DNA from 2 places in the Aeromonas aquatilis genome. Region 2 is predicted to be linked to the other one. Evidence: riboswitches for the same ligand, from Rfam matches in the RefSeq annotation. Region 2 holds a riboswitch; the other holds the start of a gene.
What was found. Region 2 has a riboswitch for lysine ahead of ACW5W8_RS15260 (Na+/H+ antiporter NhaC family protein). Riboswitches for the same ligand answer to the same signal wherever they lie in the genome.

Region 1 (8,370 bases), on a different contig from region 2:
TCTTCATAAAGTTGGCGAGCAGACCTATGCCTGACAGCGCGGTAAAGACCAGCCCCATATATAGGTTGAAGCCCGCCAGCGCGCAGAGGCTCCAGCCCAGCACCATGCTGCCCCAGGCGAGATAGTAGTGCTCCGGGCGAAAGCCTGACCAGAGCAGAAATTCCCCCAGCTTGAACACCACGAAGCCGTGCAGCAGCACGAAGGTGAGGTTGCCAAGCAGCAGGCTGCCGATGATCCGCCAGCGCAGGCTGCGGCGCAGCTTTGGCAGCACCGTCTTGAGCACGGCGGCGCTCAGGGCCAGCACCAGCGTCAGGCTCACCACCAGATAGGTGAGGTTGAAGCCCTGCTCCGGCAGGGTTTGCAGGATCTGGCTGAAGTCGCCGCTCTCGGGGCGATCTTTGAGCAGCAGACCGATGCGCAACTGATAGCGGCTATCAAGGGCATCGTCCGGGGCGCGCAGGGTGCTATTGAGATCCAGCGAGCAGCGGTTATTGCGGCACACCTGACGCTTATCCACCGCTTGACTGAGCTGGTCAATCCGCTCCCCCTTGTCGTTGAGCAGCTCTACCCGTACCTTGTCCCCCGCTTGCAATGGCCCTCGCAACTGCCACTGGCTGCGTACCACCAGATAGAGGCCGCGGCTGTCACTTTTATAGAGCAGGGCGTGGCGGGTGAGGGTGGCCAGTGGATTGTCGGCGGGGCCCAGCACCAGCGGCTGGGCACGACCCAGCCAGCTGCCGGGATTGATCAGCGGCAACAACAGGGTCAGCAGCAGCAATCCGCCCAGCAGGGCAAGCAGCCCAGAGGGCAGACTCAGGACGCGGGGGCGGCCTGAGGAGGGGCGATTCATATAAGCTCATCCTTTGAGCGAGTGAGGGAGAGATCGTTCATCCGCATAGAGTTTGACCCGATGGTGCGGGCCTTGTTCCGGGTTGTCAATTTAATGACCACTTAATGAATATTTGGTTACAACTCAACCTTGCAAATTGTGATCCCGATCGAGGGGCTGTACGGAATATGTGATGAAAGCGTCATCATGGGGGTTTGCCACTGGCTTGGGAGGGATCTGCTGTTTAGTCTCTCGATAGCGACTGGAGGTACATGTATGAATCCCAAAGTGATGGCACGTCAGGCCAGATTGCTGCGCATGCTGGAGAGCAAGGAAGAGATCCGGGTCGGACGCGAGCGAGACTGCCCGCTGCCGCTGGCCCAACTGGTCAAGCTGAAGGATAGCCATCCGGCTGTGGTCAAGGTCTATCGCCACGGTCTCACCGCCGAGGTGTTTCACCTCAAGGTGGAGGGGCATCACTGGTGCCTCAAGCGGCGCCGTCAGGATTCGCTGGTGGCCAACCTCGATGGCAAGACAGCCTTTCTGACCGAGCTGGAGCGGCGGCGCGAAATCGAGGCGCTGCGCGAGCTGCACCCAACCGTCCTCTCCCACGTGGTCTGCACCAGCTTTGGCTCGGCGCGGGCCGGGGTGCTGGTCTCCCCCTGGTTGCGGGGCGTACCGGTCCATCAGCTCAACGAACGTAATCTGGCCCAGATGCTGGAGGTGCAAGGTGAGCTGGCCCGCTGGGGCTGGTTTGACTGGGACCCGAGCCCGGGCAACCTGCTCGATGACGGCGAGCAGATCTGCGTGTTCGACTTTGGCTATATGTGGACCTTCGATCCCCGCTTTGAATACAACTCCAATGGTCTGGTCGACCCGCAGTTCCATGTGCCGGAGCGGTTGGAGACCCGTACCCTCTCCGGACTCTGGCTCGATGCGGCCGATCCTTTGCCGCAATTTCGCTACTGGCGCGAGCTTTGTCTGAAATGGGTGAAACGGGAGATCCACCACCTGATCCGCGAAGGAGCCAGCGCGCCCGTGCTGGCCCGCCTGCACGCCCTGCAAGGGGAGTGGAGCGCCGCGCTGGCGAGCGACGAGGCGCTGGTCGCCAACTGGTGGCGGGACATGTATCGCAGCCACCGGCTCGATGTGGCCGATGATCTGAGCGGCCAGAGCTGCGGCCCGCTCACCCTGCGTCGCCTCGACTGGTTGATGCAGGCGGTGACGGATCACTATCCGCTGCTGGTGGACAATCTCTCGCCCCAGGAGACTGAGCTGGGCCAGAGCGGGCTGCTGGCCCGCTTGCAGCAGCTGCGCCGCGAAGCCGTGGCCTGTCAGCTGCCTGCCACCAGCCTTGCCTGAACGCACCTGAACGTCGCTTAGCAGACGGTCTCTGCCAATAAACAGGGCGCCTTTTCCGGTTTGGAAATGGCGCCCTGTGCTATGCCGGCTATCGATCTTGCTCGGGTCAGCCCACGCTGGGCCAAGCCGTTGTCAGTCCAGCAACTCCTGATGGAGGCGGTTGACGATATTGCCCGCCTCGCTCTCCTTGACCAGGAAGCAGAGGTTGTGGGCGCTGGCGCCGTAGCAGATCATCCGGATGTTGTGCTCGCGCAGGGCGTCAAAGACCTGACTGCCCACCCCGTTCACTTCGCTCATCCGGTTGCCGATGAGCGCCACCAGTGCCAGACCGGTTTCCACCTCCACCTTGCAGAGCTGGCCCAGCTCGGCCAGTACCTTGTCGCTCAGGATCGGCTCGCCGTTGCTTTGGCTGCCGGTGTGATCCAGCGTCAATGACACGCTCACTTCCGACGTGGTGATGAGGTCTACCGAGATGCGGTGACGGGCCAGAATGCCGAACACTTCGGCCAGAAAACCGTAGGCGTGGAACATGTTGAGGCTGTGCAGGGTCACCAGCACCTGCTGGCGGCGCAGGGCGACGGCGCGAAACAGCGGGCTTGAATCTGTGCTGGCGCGGATCCAGGTACCACCGGCGGCGGGGTCCTTGGCGGAGCCGACAAACACCGGAATATTCTGGCGCACCGCCGGTTGCAGGGTGGCGGGGTGCAGCACCTTGGCGCCAAAGGTGGCCATCTCGGCCGCTTCGACAAAGCTGATTTCAGGAATGGGGCGGGCGCGGGTGACGAGGCGCGGATCCGTGGTGTAGATGCCGGGCACATCGGTCCAGATCTCGATACTGGTGGCATCGAGTGCTTCGGCGAGCAGGGCTGCGCTGTAGTCAGAGCCGCCGCGCCCCAGCGTGGTGGTGCGGCCATCGCCATCGGCACCGATAAAGCCCTGGGTGATGATGAGGCTGTCGCCAAGCTGTGGGCCCAGCGTCTGCTGGCAGAGAGTGCGGGTGGTGGCCAGATCGACGGTGGCCTTGCCAAAGCGGCTGTCGGTGCGCATCAGCTGGCGCACATCCTGCCAGTGGGCCTTGACGCCGCGCTGGCGCAGCAGCTCGGTAAAGAGGCGGGTAGACATCAGCTCGCCGCAGGCGATGAGGCGATCGGCCAGCTCCGCATCGGTATGCTGGTGGGCTTGCTGGGCCATGAGGCGAATTTCGTCCAGCTGGCCATGAATGAGGGTGCTCACATCATCGGGGTTGCCGAGATCTGCCAGAATGGCCTGCTGGATCCCGGCCAGTTTGGCTAGCTGCTCGTCGCGGCCCACTTCGTCCAGCTCCCCTTGTGCCAGGGCGACCAGCAGGTTGGTGACACCGGCGCTGGCACTCAGTACCACCACCCGGGTGGCAGGATTGGCCAGCACGATGTCTGCGCAGTTATTCATGGCCGGGAAGTTGGCGACACTGGTTCCGCCAAACTTGGCGACATTGATCGGGCTCATTGCTTACTCCTGTCTTATTTTAAGATTCCGGTTCCATCGGGCAAAAAAGAGAGGAGGAGGCTGAAAATGGCAGGAATGAACGAAGCTATCCCGGCCAGAAGCACTCCACCTGCAGAGCCCATCCCGTACCGCCCCTGACAGAGCGCGGTGGGGGATGATCACTACCGATGACAACCCGGGGGATTCAGCCCCCGCAGCCGACGTTGAGGTTACCAGTCTCCTCACTCGTCTCGGCGCTGCTCCCCCTGACCCAAGTTCACCGGACGCTGGTGTCCTCCCTTGGGCTGCCTGGGCAGCGCTCCTCTTCTGGCTCCACCAGGGCGGTGGAGTGCATTTAGAAATACCCTGCGTTGGATTGCACTGTCAATCGAGTTTGTGAAAAAGTTCAAATTGTCGGCTAACTCAACGCAGAATCAATGGCTTAGGCAATGGTCTTTGACAAAACCTTGGAACGGCGCTGCCAGTTGTAGAGACGCTGGCGCGCCACCGGCAGATCTTCCACTTTCAGCGGATCGAAGCCCCGCTCCCGGAACCAGTGGATGGAGCGGGTGGTGAGCACGAACAGGCGGCGAATGCCAAGCCGCTTGGCCCGCTCGGCCACCTTGGCCACCAGCTGATCCCCCCGGTTGGAGTTGCGATAGTCGGGATGGATGGCGACGCAAGCCATCTCCGCCATCGCCTCTTCCATAAAGCAGTAGAGGGCCGCGCAGCCGATGATGAGGCCATCGCGCTCGATGATGGTGAACTTGTCGATCTCCATCTCCAGCTGCTCGCGGGAGCGGCGCACCAGAATGCCTTCCTCCTCCAGCGGGCGGATCAGATCCAGAATGCCGCCGATATCCTCGATGGTGGCGGCTCGGGCTTGCTCGGCGCTTTCCCGCACGATCTGGGTGCCGAGACCGTCGCGGCTGAACAACTCCTGCAGCATGGCGCCATCATCCTGATAGCTGACCAGATGGGAGCGGGGCACGCCGCCGCGGCAGGAGGCTATGGCCGCGCGCAGATAGCGGGCGGTGCCGGACATCTCTTCCCCCGCCTGCTCCAGCTCTACCAGCAGCTCTTCGGCCTGTTCGGGGAAGAGCTCGGAGATGGCCTCGCCGCGTCTGTCCATCACCCCCTGGGTGCTGCTAAAGCAGATGAGCTTGTCCGCCTTGAGATCGACCGCCACCCGGCGGGCCACCTCTTCGGAGCTCAGGTTAAAGCTCTCGCCGGTGACCGAGCAGCCGATGGGGGAGATCAGTACCAGACTCTTCTGATCGAGCTGGCGGGTGATCCCCTCCACATCGATGCGGCGCACCCGGCCGCTATGGCAAAAGTCGATGCCATCATCCACCCCCAGCGGCTGGGCAGTGACGAAGTTGCCGCTCACCACGCTGATCCGCGCCCCCTGCATGGGGGTGTTGGCGAGCCCCATGGAGAGCTGGGCGGTGATGTCATATTGCAGGCCGCCACACACCTGCTTGATGATGGTGAAACTCTCGTCATCGGTGACCCGGATCCGCTTGTGATACTGGGCCTCGATACCGGCGCGGGCCAGCGCCTCATCGTTTTGCGGACGTGAACCAAACACCAGCACCAGGCGTATGCCCAGTGTCTGCAGCAGAGCGATATCGCTGACGATATTGGCGAAGTTGGGGTGGCAGATGGCTTCTCCCCCCATCATCAGCACAAAGGTGGCACCCCGATGCACATTGACATAGGGGGTGGATTGCCGGAAGGCATTGACCAGACTGGGTTCGCGTTCACGCACTTGATATTTCTTCCATAAAAAAACAGCGATTGGCTCAATATATGAAAATTAATTCACAAATCAAGACTAAATATTGATTTTGGCCGTTTCTGGTCTACGAGGGGCGGCTTGGCCGTGCGGATTGGGAACAGGTGGCAGGAAGCGCAGATGGACGTTGGGGCGAGCGGGGAGGGGCCCGCCGGTTGATCCGGCGCGATAAACTGCTATCTTCGATGCTCCTTTTCGTCAGCTGTGTGATTTCACAGGGTTTTATACAAGGACAGAGTTCATGGAACAGATTATTTCACCGGCAGATGCCCTGCCGGGACGACGCGAAGCGATGGTGATTGGTCAGCAGCATGCGGTGAATGGCAACCCGACTCAGGGCCCCTGGCCGGAAGGGATGGCGGTGGCCTGGTTTGGCATGGGCTGTTTCTGGGGGGTTGAGCGCCTGTTCTGGCAGCAGCCGGGCGTCTACTCCACCGCGGCAGGTTATCAGGGCGGCGTGACCCAGAATCCCACCTACAAAGAGGTGTGCAGTGGCCTGACCGGCCATGCCGAGACGGTGCAGGTGGTGTTTGATCCGGCGGTGATCAGCTACGGCGATCTGCTCAGACTGTTCTGGGAGCAGCACGATCCGGCGCAGGGGATGCGTCAGGGCGGGGACATTGGCACCCAGTATCGCTCGGTGATCTTCTATGGCGACGAGAGTCAGCAGATCATTGCCCAGCAGAGCATGGCGGCCTATCAGCAGGCGATGGCGGCGAGCGGTGACAGTCGTGCCATTACCACCCGCATTCTGCCGCTGGCGCCCTTCTACTACGCCGAGGATTACCATCAGCAATATCTGGAGAAAAATCCGGATGGCTACTGCGGATTAGGTGGCATTGGAGTCTGTTTGCCGCCCAGCCTGAACCGCTGAACAGGTTTGTAGTCGATTTCTTAATAAAAGTGAAAATAAATGGTCGGAGGAGGGAACTTATTGCGACCAGTTGGGACTAACTAGGTAGCGTCCAGGGATCGGATGCAAAGTCCAGACACATTTCTTGCCTTGATAACCGCCTGATGAATGAACGCACTGGCGGGTTGAAAATGATAGCAAGCAGGGCTGCCCACCAAGGCGGCCCTTTTCCTTATATGCTGTTTTGAAATCTTGCGCTGGGCGGGAGAGCCGGACGGCAGATCAGCCGATGGCGCTGTCGAACAGGTTCTTGATGAGATCGATAAACTCGATGAGGAAGGTTTTCTGTTCCGGGGTCGGGGCGCGCAGCCAGACGGCGGAGAGCACCTCTTCCAGATCGGCGACCACGGCGTCGGCCTCCTGCATGATGGCGAAACGCACCTTGGGATCGAGCTGGGGGTTTTGCTCGCAAATGGCCATCAGGTTGCTGGCAACACGGCCACTGACCAGATCTTCGATGGTCTCTTCACCATCGTTCTGCTGTTGGGATTCAAACAATCCCAAACTCTCCACCAGATACTCGATCAGCGAGATATAGCCTTCACTTTCTACCACCATGGTTGCTGCCTCAATACAGTAACAATACGAAAATTAAGCGTATTTTAGTGGCTTGCCCTAGCTTGGCAAGCAGCAGTGCAGGCGATGGCGAGTAAAACTGACTCCGCCCCGCTCCACGCACTCCAGCCCGGTCAACGTAAAGCCATGTCGTAAAAATAGCTCATAACTGAAGGCGCTGGCCTCGGTGGTGATGAGGGTCATACCGAGCCCTCGGGCCCCCGCGAGCGCCGTGGTGAGCAGCAGATTGCCCAGTCCCTGGCGCTGATGGTCGGCGCTCACATAGAGCAGACTGAGGTGGCCATCGGGGCTCAGGGTGACAAAACCGAGGGGCACATTTGCCTGCTCCGCTACCCAGCCGTGGTGCTCGCGCAGCTGGCTGACAAAGCCCGGATGTTGTGAACCGAGGGCCCACTGCTCCACCTGCTCGGCGCTGTAGTGCTCGGGGCCGCTGCGTCGCACCGCCTGCTCAAACAGGCTCACGAGGGCGGGGATATGTGCCTCACCAAGGGGGACAATGCAAAGTGCTGGACTAAGTGCTGGGGTCATAAGGTTGGGTCGTCAGTGGGGGAGAGGGGGCGCGGCGCCTGTGGCCGTTTGGCTTTGGGCAGACCCGCGACAACCCGCTCATAGGAGTGGTGCACCCAGCCTTGCCACAGATCATCCGGCAAGGTGCTGTTCAGGGTCACTGTGTTCCAGTGTTGCTTGTTCATATGCCAACCCGGTTTGACCTCGGGGTGGATCTCGCGCAGCAGCAACGCCAGCTCGGGCTCGCATTTGAGGTTGATGGTAAGCGGCTCGGCCTGCCAATCCACCAGCGCGAACATCTTGCCGGCGATGCGGTAGACCAGGATCTCCGGGCCAAACGGGGTATCTTCGGTGGCGCCCGGCAGGGTCAGCAGAAAGTGGCGCAAACGGGTCAAATCCATGGAAAGTTCTCGCGCAAGGGGTGATCCGGGTCATGTCAGGCGCATATCTATCGGCGGGCCTGTTCTGTTAATATGCGCGCAGCCGAGTATACCCCCCATCACCAAGGGAGCCTATTGGATGTTGTATCACAAGACTTTCGAACTGGGTCCCGAGCGGGATTGGGTGGTGTTTGTCCACGGCGCCGGTGGCAGCTCCTCCATCTGGTTCAAGCAGCTGCGCGCCTATCGCGAACACTTCAACGTGTTGCTGCTGGATTTGCGCGGCCACGGCCAGTCCCACCAGCTGCAACAGGTGGTCAAGGGCCACTACAGCTTTCGGGAAGTGACCGAAGATATCGTTCGGCTGCTCGATCATCTCGATATCCGCCGCGCCCACTTTGTCGGCATCTCCCTTGGCACCATCCTTATTCGCCATCTGGCCGAGCTCTGCCCGGAGCGGGTCAAAAGCATGGTACTGGGGGGCGCCATCCTGCGGCTCGATATCCGCTCGCGGGTGCTGGTGCAACTGGGCCGACTCGGC
Region 2 (8,370 bases):
GGCTTTGCCACTCACTCGCTGTTCTGGCAGTGCCCGTCTTGTCGCCAGTGGGGTTCCATCAAACCGATCCGTGGTCTGGACGGTGAATAACAAGCAATAGGATGTGAGATGCAAGATCCCAAAGTACTGGTAGCGCTGGATTATCAGCACGAGGCAGATGCCTTAGTGTTCGTTGAACGTATCTCTCCGGCCCAGTGCCGTCTCAAGGTAGGCAAGGAGATGTTTACCTTGTTTGGCCCGCAGTTTGTACGCCAGCTGGTGGCCAAGGGATTCGATGTCTTTCTGGATCTGAAATTTCACGATATTCCCAATACCGTTGCCAAAGCCGTGGCAGCCAGTGCCGAGCTCGGTGTCTGGATGGTCAACGTGCATGCCAGTGGTGGTGAGCGGATGATGCGTGCCGCCAAAGAGGCGCTGCTGCCTTATGGCGACAAGGCGCCATTGTTGATCGGGGTGACCGTGCTGACCAGCATGGAGCAGTCCGACATGATCCCTCTTGGTCTGGATGTGAGCCCTGCCGAGCAGGTGATCCGGCTGGCTACCTTAACCAAGGCATCCGGCTTGGATGGGGTTGTCTGCTCTGCCAACGAGGCCCATGAGTTGAAAGCCTTGCTGGGCGAAGATTTCAAGCTGGTGACCCCGGGTATTCGCCCGACCGGTTCAGCGGCCGGGGATCAGCGCCGGGTGATGACACCCAAAGCGGCGGTCGAGGCGGGTTCCGATTATCTGGTTATCGGTCGCCCCATTACGCAGGCTGCCGATCCGGCCGCCATGCTGGCCAGCATCAATGCCGAGCTGGCTGGTGCGTAACAGGCTCACTCAGTGATACACGGTGCAGGCCGAGCAACAGGCCTGCACCAGCTCCGATAAGATGAGACTCGATATGTATCCTGGCATTGATCAGGGTGGCGATCGGGCTCTCTCCTGCGTTGTAGAAGTCCATCGCCAGCTTGAGCCCCATCCCCGCTAGCAGTAGCCAGCCCGATGTGCGGCGTCCGTGGCGAATATCCTGCATTGCCCCCCAGACAAACAGACCATGCAGCGAGCCGGATAGCCCCATGTACCACTGGGTCTGCGGGCACCACCACCAGATCCCCAAGCCCACTGCCAACCAGAGCAGCAACATCAGCAGCGGCAGGCGAGCCCCACCCAGATAGTCGCGAAACAGGCTATAGAGGATGGCGAGGCCGCCCAGATTGAGCTGCAGGTGCCACAGATTGGTATGAGCCAGATTGCCTGTTATGATCCGCCACCCTTCGCCCCCAGCGATCAAGGGCCGATCGAAGGAGAGCTGAAGATTGGGAACGGTAAAGAAGAGTAGCAAGCTGGTGAGAGAGAGCGTGATAACCCAGAGCAATCCAGATTTGTCTGACAACATGAAACAGTCCAACGACAAGAACAGTCGATACTGTACACGTTGCACCCGAGCCCTCAAAGCCTGCTTGTGCGATTATATTGTGCCGGTTGACAATCATACGCCCCTCTACATCTTGCAGCACCCCAACGAGATGGCACATCCCAAGGGGACTGCGGCGCTGCTGGCGGCCTCTTTGCAACAGTGCGAGATCCATGTGGGGGAGGACTTTTCCCGCGATGAGTGGCTCAATGGGTTGCTCGCAGACCCTTCCCGTCGCAGCTATCTACTCTGGCCGGATGAGGATGCCATTTCGCTGACCGATCTTCGCCAACAGTGGGAGAGTGAATCCTCTGGCTCCGCATCCGTCGCTTTTATCTTGTTAGACGGCACCTGGCGCAAAGCCTATCGCATGTTGCAGAGCAACCCGGCACTGGTCCGTTTGCCCCGTATCGGCATTGGTGCCATTGCCGGTCAATATGCCATTCGCAAGAAACCCTTTCCCGATGCCCTCTCTACCATAGAGGCGGGCTATCACCTCTTGTCCCGGTGGGAGGGGAGGCCGGAGCGCTATGCGCCCTTGCTGACCCTGTTCAATCGGTTGAATACCCAGTGGCAGGACTTTGCCGAAGGCCGCCGCGCGTGACAATTCAAGGAGTTATCAAGATGAAAAAAGCAGTCGTGGTTTTCAGCGGCGGTCAGGACAGCACTACTTGTCTGGTGCAGGCATTGGCCCAGTATGATGAAGTGCACGCCATCACCTTCGACTATGGCCAGCGCCATCGGGAAGAGATCGACACCGCGCGCCGTCTGGGCAGTGCACTGGGGATTGCCGCCCACAAGGTGATGGATGTGACGCTGCTCAATGAGCTGGCGGTCTCTGCCCTGACCCGTGACGACATTCCTGTCAGTTGCGAGCTGCAGGATAACGGGCTGCCCAACACCTTCGTGCCGGGCCGCAATATTCTGTTCCTGACCCTGGCCTCCATCTATGCCTATCAGGTGGGCGCCGAAGCGGTGATCACCGGTGTGTGCGAGACCGACTTCTCCGGCTATCCCGATTGCCGTGACGAGTTCGTCAAGGCCCTCAATCAGGCGGTGTCGCTGGGGCTGGATCGCGGCATCCGTTTTGAAACTCCCCTGATGTGGCTCGACAAGGCCGAGACCTGGGCACTAGCGGATCACTATGGTCACCTCGACACGGTGCGCCAGCAGACCCTGACCTGCTACAACGGCATTGCCGGTGACGGTTGCGGCACGTGTCCTGCGTGTGAACTGCGCCGTCGCGGTCTGAACAACTATCTGGCCGACAAGTCGGGCATCATGGCCAGACTGTTTGAGAAAACCGGGCTGGGCGAGAAAAGCGCAGAGTGAGCCTGCGTCTTGCCGTGGCTTGGGGTATAATCCGCGACTTTTGCAACAAGCCGTGATCGAGATGCACTACCCAATCAACGAGATTTTCCAGACCATCCAGGGGGAGGGCATCTTTACCGGCCTGCCCGCCATCTTTGTTCGCCTGCAGGGTTGCCCGGTGGGCTGCCCCTGGTGCGATACCCGTCATACCTGGGTTGTTGATCCGGCTCGTGAAGTGGGCAAGGCGGCGGTGCTGGATCGCTCCAACGAATCCGATTGCTGGAGCCAACTCAGCACCGCGCAGATTATCAAGAGCTTTACCGATCTGGGTTATCAGGCGCGCCATGTGGTGATCACCGGTGGGGAACCCTGCCTCTACGATCTGCACGAACTCTCGTCAGCCCTGCTGGCGGCGGGTTATCGGGTGCAGATTGAAACCAGTGGCACCAGCGAGATCAAGACTCATGAGCAGACCTGGGTAACAGTCTCCCCCAAGATCGGTATGAAAGGGGGGCTGCCTGTGCTGGTCTCGGCGCTGGAGCGTGCCAACGAGATCAAGCATCCGGTGGCCACCGAGCACCATATTGAAGAGCTGGATGCGCTGCTCGCTACCGCTACCCTGCGCCCGGACGTGGTCATTGCCTTGCAGCCGATCAGCCAGAAACCACGGGCCACCCAATTGGCGATGGATACCTGTATCGCGCGTAACTGGCGACTCTCAATCCAGACTCATAAATATCTGGATATCGATTAATATGGATTGGCTATCCGACGAACAGGTACTGCTGACCCTGACTAACAAGATGCCTTACGGTAAATATCAGGGGCGGCGTATCATCGATATTCCCGAGCCCTATCTGGTGTGGATGGCGCGCAGCGGTTTTCCGGCGGGTAAATTGGGCCAGACGCTGGCGTTGGCTTACGAAATCAAACTCAATGGACTCGAGTCCATGATTATTCCCATTATTAACAGGATGTCGGTATGAGAATATATACGAGGCAGGGCGACAAGGGCATGACCCGGCTGGCCGATGGTATCCAGTTGCCCAAGGATCATTTGCGGGTCGAGACCTACGGTTATATCGATGAGCTCAACTCCCATATTGGCTTGCTGATTTGTGACGTCCTGTCGCAAGAGCTCTACTTATTGGCTGATTTACAGCTGTTGCAACAGGAGTTGTTTGATCTGGGAGGCGAGTTGGCATTCTCCAGCGGCGCCCAGAATGAATCAATTTGGCAAGTTAATGCCGCCTGGACCACTCGCCTTGAACAGCAGATAGATCGTTATAGTGAGCCATTGCCGCCGCTGCGCCAATTTATATTGCCCGGTGGTTCCCGTGCCGCGGCGCAAGCACATGTGGTGCGTACTCTGGTGCGTCATTGCGAGCGCTTGCTGCTGACATTGAGCCGGGAAGAGCGGGTCAATCCCGAGGTGCTGCCCTATCTGAACCGGATGAGTGACTGGTTCTTTACCGTTGCCCGCTATCTCATCTGCGTGGCAGGGGATCGTGAAGTGCTGTGGGTCAAGGCAGCAGATCGCCCGCAATCGGCTATCTGATATGTCACATTTAAGCGGCAATAAAAAACCTCGCCTTGGCGAGGTTTTTTATTAGCAACGAGATTGAGATCAGATAGCAAAGTCTTCCAGTGATTTGCCTGCTGCCACTGCGCTGGCAATAGCCGAAGGCATACGGCCCTGGCCGGTCCAGGTTTTCTCTACGCCATTATCCTGATAGCGATATTTGGCAGGCCGTGGCGCCCGCTTGGCTTTTTCTGATTTGCCGGGGTTGGTAGCGACAGCGCTTACCAATTCTGCCGGGTCAATACCGGCGGCTTTCAGCATTTCGCTATATTCGTTAATTTTCCGCAGATGCTCTTCACGGGCCTGACGCTCGGCAGCTTCATCCTGCTGACGTTCGGCAACGATAGAAGAGAATTTTTCCAGTGCCTCTTCCAGTTGTTCCAGAGGAAGTTCGCGGCAGGTCGCACGCAGACTGCGGATATTAAGCAGTACCTTTAAAAATTCATTCATAGGAGTTACCACGTCGAGTCAGAGAAAAATATTATGTTCCCGCTGATTCTTGCGTGGCGATTTAGATAAGTCAAGCTGTGTTAAATATTATATCCGTGGAGATCATCAATACAGATATTTAATATGGCCAGCAATAGGGCTTGGTAATTGGACGCCAATGAAGCCGCAGTAGGTGAAAATAGCGTCAAAGCTGGCGTTATTGCATCATTTGACTACCATTTTTCGACCTTGATATGTTTATCGTGACTATTTAATCAAAAAACTTGCTATAAGCTGCCATCTCGATAAAATGTCTGGCGAATACCTTTAAGTAGAGGCGCGCTGCCTATGAGTATTTGTGCGGAGGGTGATGCCTGTGATGCACAAGGAAAGGAGTCAGCGCCGAAGTGGCCAGGCCATCATACCGGGCTGCTGGTTCTGCATCTAATAGGTGCAGGACTGCCATAGTCATCCACTATGGAGCGCTACCTGAAGGGGCTGAGGAGTATGACCTCCCCATAGGTTTTGTTTCTTTAGATCCTCTCGGTAGATCTCCACCTGTAATCTTTAGGTGCAAAGAGATCATGGACATTAGTCATTTCGCCGACTCCGGTTGGTCTGTTCTTCCCCCCCTGTTAGCTGTCGCGTTGGCGATCCTGACCCGCCGCGTACTGTTGTCCCTTGGTGTGGGCATAGTCACCGGCAGTCTGCTGCTCAATCAGTTTTCGCCCCTCGAATCCCTGCATTACATGTTGAATACCGTGCTCAAGATCTTCTGGGTCGATGGCGCGCTCAATCGTGACAACGTCAACATGATCCTGTTTATGCTGCTGCTGGGTGGCCTCATCAGCCTGATGAGCGTCTCCGGGGCGACCCGTGCCTTTGCCGAGTGGGCCGAGCGTCGTGCCAAGACCCGCAAGGGCGCCAAAGCTCTGACTGGCATGATGGTGTTTGCCTTCTTTATCGATGACTTCTTCCACAGCCTGTCGGTGGGGGCCATCTGCCGTCCGGTCACCGACCGCTTCCAGATCTCCCGTGCCAAACTGGCCTATCTGCTGGACTCCACCGCGGCGCCGGTCTGCGTGCTGATGCCAATCTCTTCCTGGGGCGCCTATATCATCGCTCTGGTTGGCGGCATCATGGCGGCCCACGGTCTGACCGAACAGAGCCCCATCGCGGCGTTTGTCGAGATGATCCCGATGAACCTCTACGCCGTCTTTACCCTCATCATGGTGCTGGTGGTGATCGCCTGTCAGCTGGATATCGGCCCGATGCGTCAACACGAAGCGTGGGCGCTGGAAGGCAAGCTGTGGGATGAGTCCAAGGGCCGCCCCATCGGTCTGGATATGGAGAGCCCGGAAGAGAGCAACGGCGGCATGATCGATATGGTACTGCCGATCCTGACCCTGACCGCCGCCACCATCTATTTCATGATTGATTCCGGTGCTGCGGTGCTGAGCGAGAAAGGGCTGCCATTCAGCGTGCTCGGCTCGTTCGAAAATACCAACGTCGGCTCTTCGCTGGTCTACGGTGCCCTGTGCAGTCTGGTGGTCTCCATCGGTCTGGCGATGCGCCTGAAGCTGGGTGCCAAGAACTGGATCAAGGCCGCTCCGCAAGGCGTCATGGCCATGCTGCCAGCCATCAACATCCTGCTGTTTGCCTGGACTATCGGTGCCGTGGTGCGCGACGTTGAGACCGGCAAGTATCTGGCTTCGCTGGCTAACGGTAACCTGCCTATTGAAGTGCTGCCCGCCGTGGTCTTTATCCTCTCCTGTGCCATGGCGTTTGCTACCGGCACCAGTTGGGGTACCTTCGGCATCATGCTGCCGCTGGCCGGTGACATGGCCGCCGCCAGCGACATCAGCCTGATGCTGCCGATGCTGGCTGCGGTACTGGCTGGCTCGGTGTTCGGGGATCACAGCTCACCCATCTCCAGCACCAGCATCCTCTCTGCCACCGGTGCCGGCTGCCATCACATCGATCACGTGATGACCCAGCTGCCCTATGCGCTGGCCATTGCCTTCGGTGCGGCCATCGGTTACCTGGCAATGGGCTTGATGCACTCCAGCCTGGCCGGTTTCAGCGTCAGCGCCCTCTGGTTTGTGCTCTTTACCAGCTATCACCTGAAAAAGGCCAAAGCGCGGCCAGAGCTGGCCACCGCGTAACATTTATAGAGCAAGGGGCCCGCGGGCCCCTTGGTTTTGTCAGGGGCTTTGGTTAGCATGCGCCCCATAAATTCAGTTTCGGAACAGTATCATGGCTTCACTGCACTACAAATTTGCCACCATGAATTCAGGCAAATCCACCCAGCTCATTCAGGCGCACTTCAACTATCTGGAGCGGGGCATGCATCCTCTGGCGATGACGCCAGCCATCGATGACCGTTTCGGGGTCGGGGTGATCAGTGCCCGGGTTGGCCTTGAACTGAAGGTGGACGTGTTTAGCGATAGCTGTGATCTGTTTGAAATGGTGAAAGCGCGCCATGCGAAGAAACATATCGATGTCTTTATCGTGGACGAGGCCCAGTTCTTGACCCGTGAGCAGGTCTACCAGCTGGCCCGCATCGTCGATGAGCAGGATATTCCGGTGATGGCCTATGGCCTCAAGACCGATTTTCGCGGCGAGCTGTTCCCCGGTTCCTACCATCTGCTCTGTCTGGCTGACAAGTTTGAAGAGCTGAAGAGCATCTGCTGGTGTGGCAACAAGGCGCATATGAACTCCCGGGTCAATGAAGCGGGGCAGGTGATGCGCGATGGCGAGCAGGTAGAGATCGGTGGTAACGATCGCTATGTGTCGCTTTGCCGCAAGCACTATCTGGAAGGTCGGGCCTACAAGTAAGTCGGCTGCGATATTTGAATCGTCGAGCAGGGCGCCAATCTGGCGCCCTTTTTATTTTCTCCAACTTGTATCGCTGTGGTTCAGTCGATCTCGATATCCGCCGGCGCAATGATGGGGTCGGCCACCGGCAGGCGTTGAAACAGCTGGCGAAAATGGTGCTGTACCCGGCCGATATCCACCAGTGACATGCCGGAGGCAAAACCGAACCAGACATAGAGGCCGGTGAGATCGCGAAACATCGGCGGCAAATAGCGGGGAGCGGCGATCAGCCCCTCCAGATAGTGCTGATAGAGCACCGGAATGTCATCCAGTGTCACCTTGCCGACAAACAGCATCGGCAGGATTTCGGGCACCCCTTCCAGTACGGCGCTGCGGATGAAGTTGACCGTCTCCACATAACCCCTCACATAGGAGAGATCCTTGGTAAAGCAGGCGCCGCCGCCCACCATGCCGCCACGAAAGACCCGCAGGGTGATCTTGTAGGCGTCGTGCTCGCTGGTGCCCTGCCGCACGAAGTGCTGAAACACCTCGAGAAAATCGGCGCCGCGCTCGGCCATGTCGATGGCCATCACCCGATCGGAGATACGCTTGGCCCGATCCGGAAAGGAGCTGAAGGTGAGGGTCTCTATCAATACCGCCAGCCCCTCCTGACAGGCGGTGATCCGCGGTGAACCGGCGCTCAGCCAGGTGGCATAGGGCTGCTGGCGACCGTTGAGGGTGGTGCCGACATGAACCCACCCCTCATGTACCTCCAGCACCTGCAAGTCGAGCTCGGAGAAGCGGGCGTGGGAGTTGAGCTTGATGTAATCGCCGC

Region 1: it holds a riboswitch for lysine, as region 2 does, so the genes downstream of both, lysC (lysine-sensitive aspartokinase 3) here and ACW5W8_RS15260 (Na+/H+ antiporter NhaC family protein) in region 2, are expected to answer to the same signal.

Annotation. Positions count from the first base shown of each region.
Region 1 covers NZ_JBSTYP010000035.1:9,268-17,637, forward strand. The annotation lists gene ACW5W8_RS14710 (LTA synthase family protein) at 1-850, opposite strand, end outside; gene ACW5W8_RS14715 (hypothetical protein) at 1,106-2,191, shown strand; gene lysC (lysine-sensitive aspartokinase 3) at 2,324-3,676, opposite strand; lysine riboswitch at 3,767-3,990, opposite strand; gene argA (amino-acid N-acetyltransferase) at 4,098-5,426, opposite strand; gene msrA (peptide-methionine (S)-S-oxide reductase MsrA) at 5,695-6,327, shown strand; gene ACW5W8_RS14735 (DUF3802 family protein) at 6,589-6,924, opposite strand; gene ACW5W8_RS14740 (GNAT family N-acetyltransferase) at 6,982-7,470, opposite strand; gene ACW5W8_RS14745 (MmcQ/YjbR family DNA-binding protein) at 7,467-7,850, opposite strand; gene ACW5W8_RS14750 (alpha/beta fold hydrolase) at 7,969-8,370, shown strand, end outside.
Region 2 covers NZ_JBSTYP010000037.1:19,388-27,757, reverse strand. The annotation lists gene lapB (lipopolysaccharide assembly protein LapB) at 1-90, shown strand, start outside; gene pyrF (orotidine-5'-phosphate decarboxylase) at 109-810, shown strand; gene rrtA (rhombosortase) at 785-1,378, opposite strand; gene ACW5W8_RS15290 (tRNA-uridine aminocarboxypropyltransferase) at 1,377-2,000, shown strand; gene queC (7-cyano-7-deazaguanine synthase QueC) at 2,021-2,728, shown strand; gene queE (7-carboxy-7-deazaguanine synthase QueE) at 2,790-3,461, shown strand; gene ACW5W8_RS15275 (DUF3820 family protein) at 3,463-3,693, shown strand; gene ACW5W8_RS15270 (cob(I)yrinic acid a,c-diamide adenosyltransferase) at 3,690-4,265, shown strand; gene ACW5W8_RS15265 (H-NS family histone-like protein) at 4,335-4,739, opposite strand; lysine riboswitch at 5,043-5,214, shown strand; gene ACW5W8_RS15260 (Na+/H+ antiporter NhaC family protein) at 5,303-6,883, shown strand; gene ACW5W8_RS15255 (thymidine kinase) at 6,975-7,556, shown strand; gene ACW5W8_RS15250 (flavohemoglobin expression-modulating QEGLA motif protein) at 7,637-8,370, opposite strand, start outside.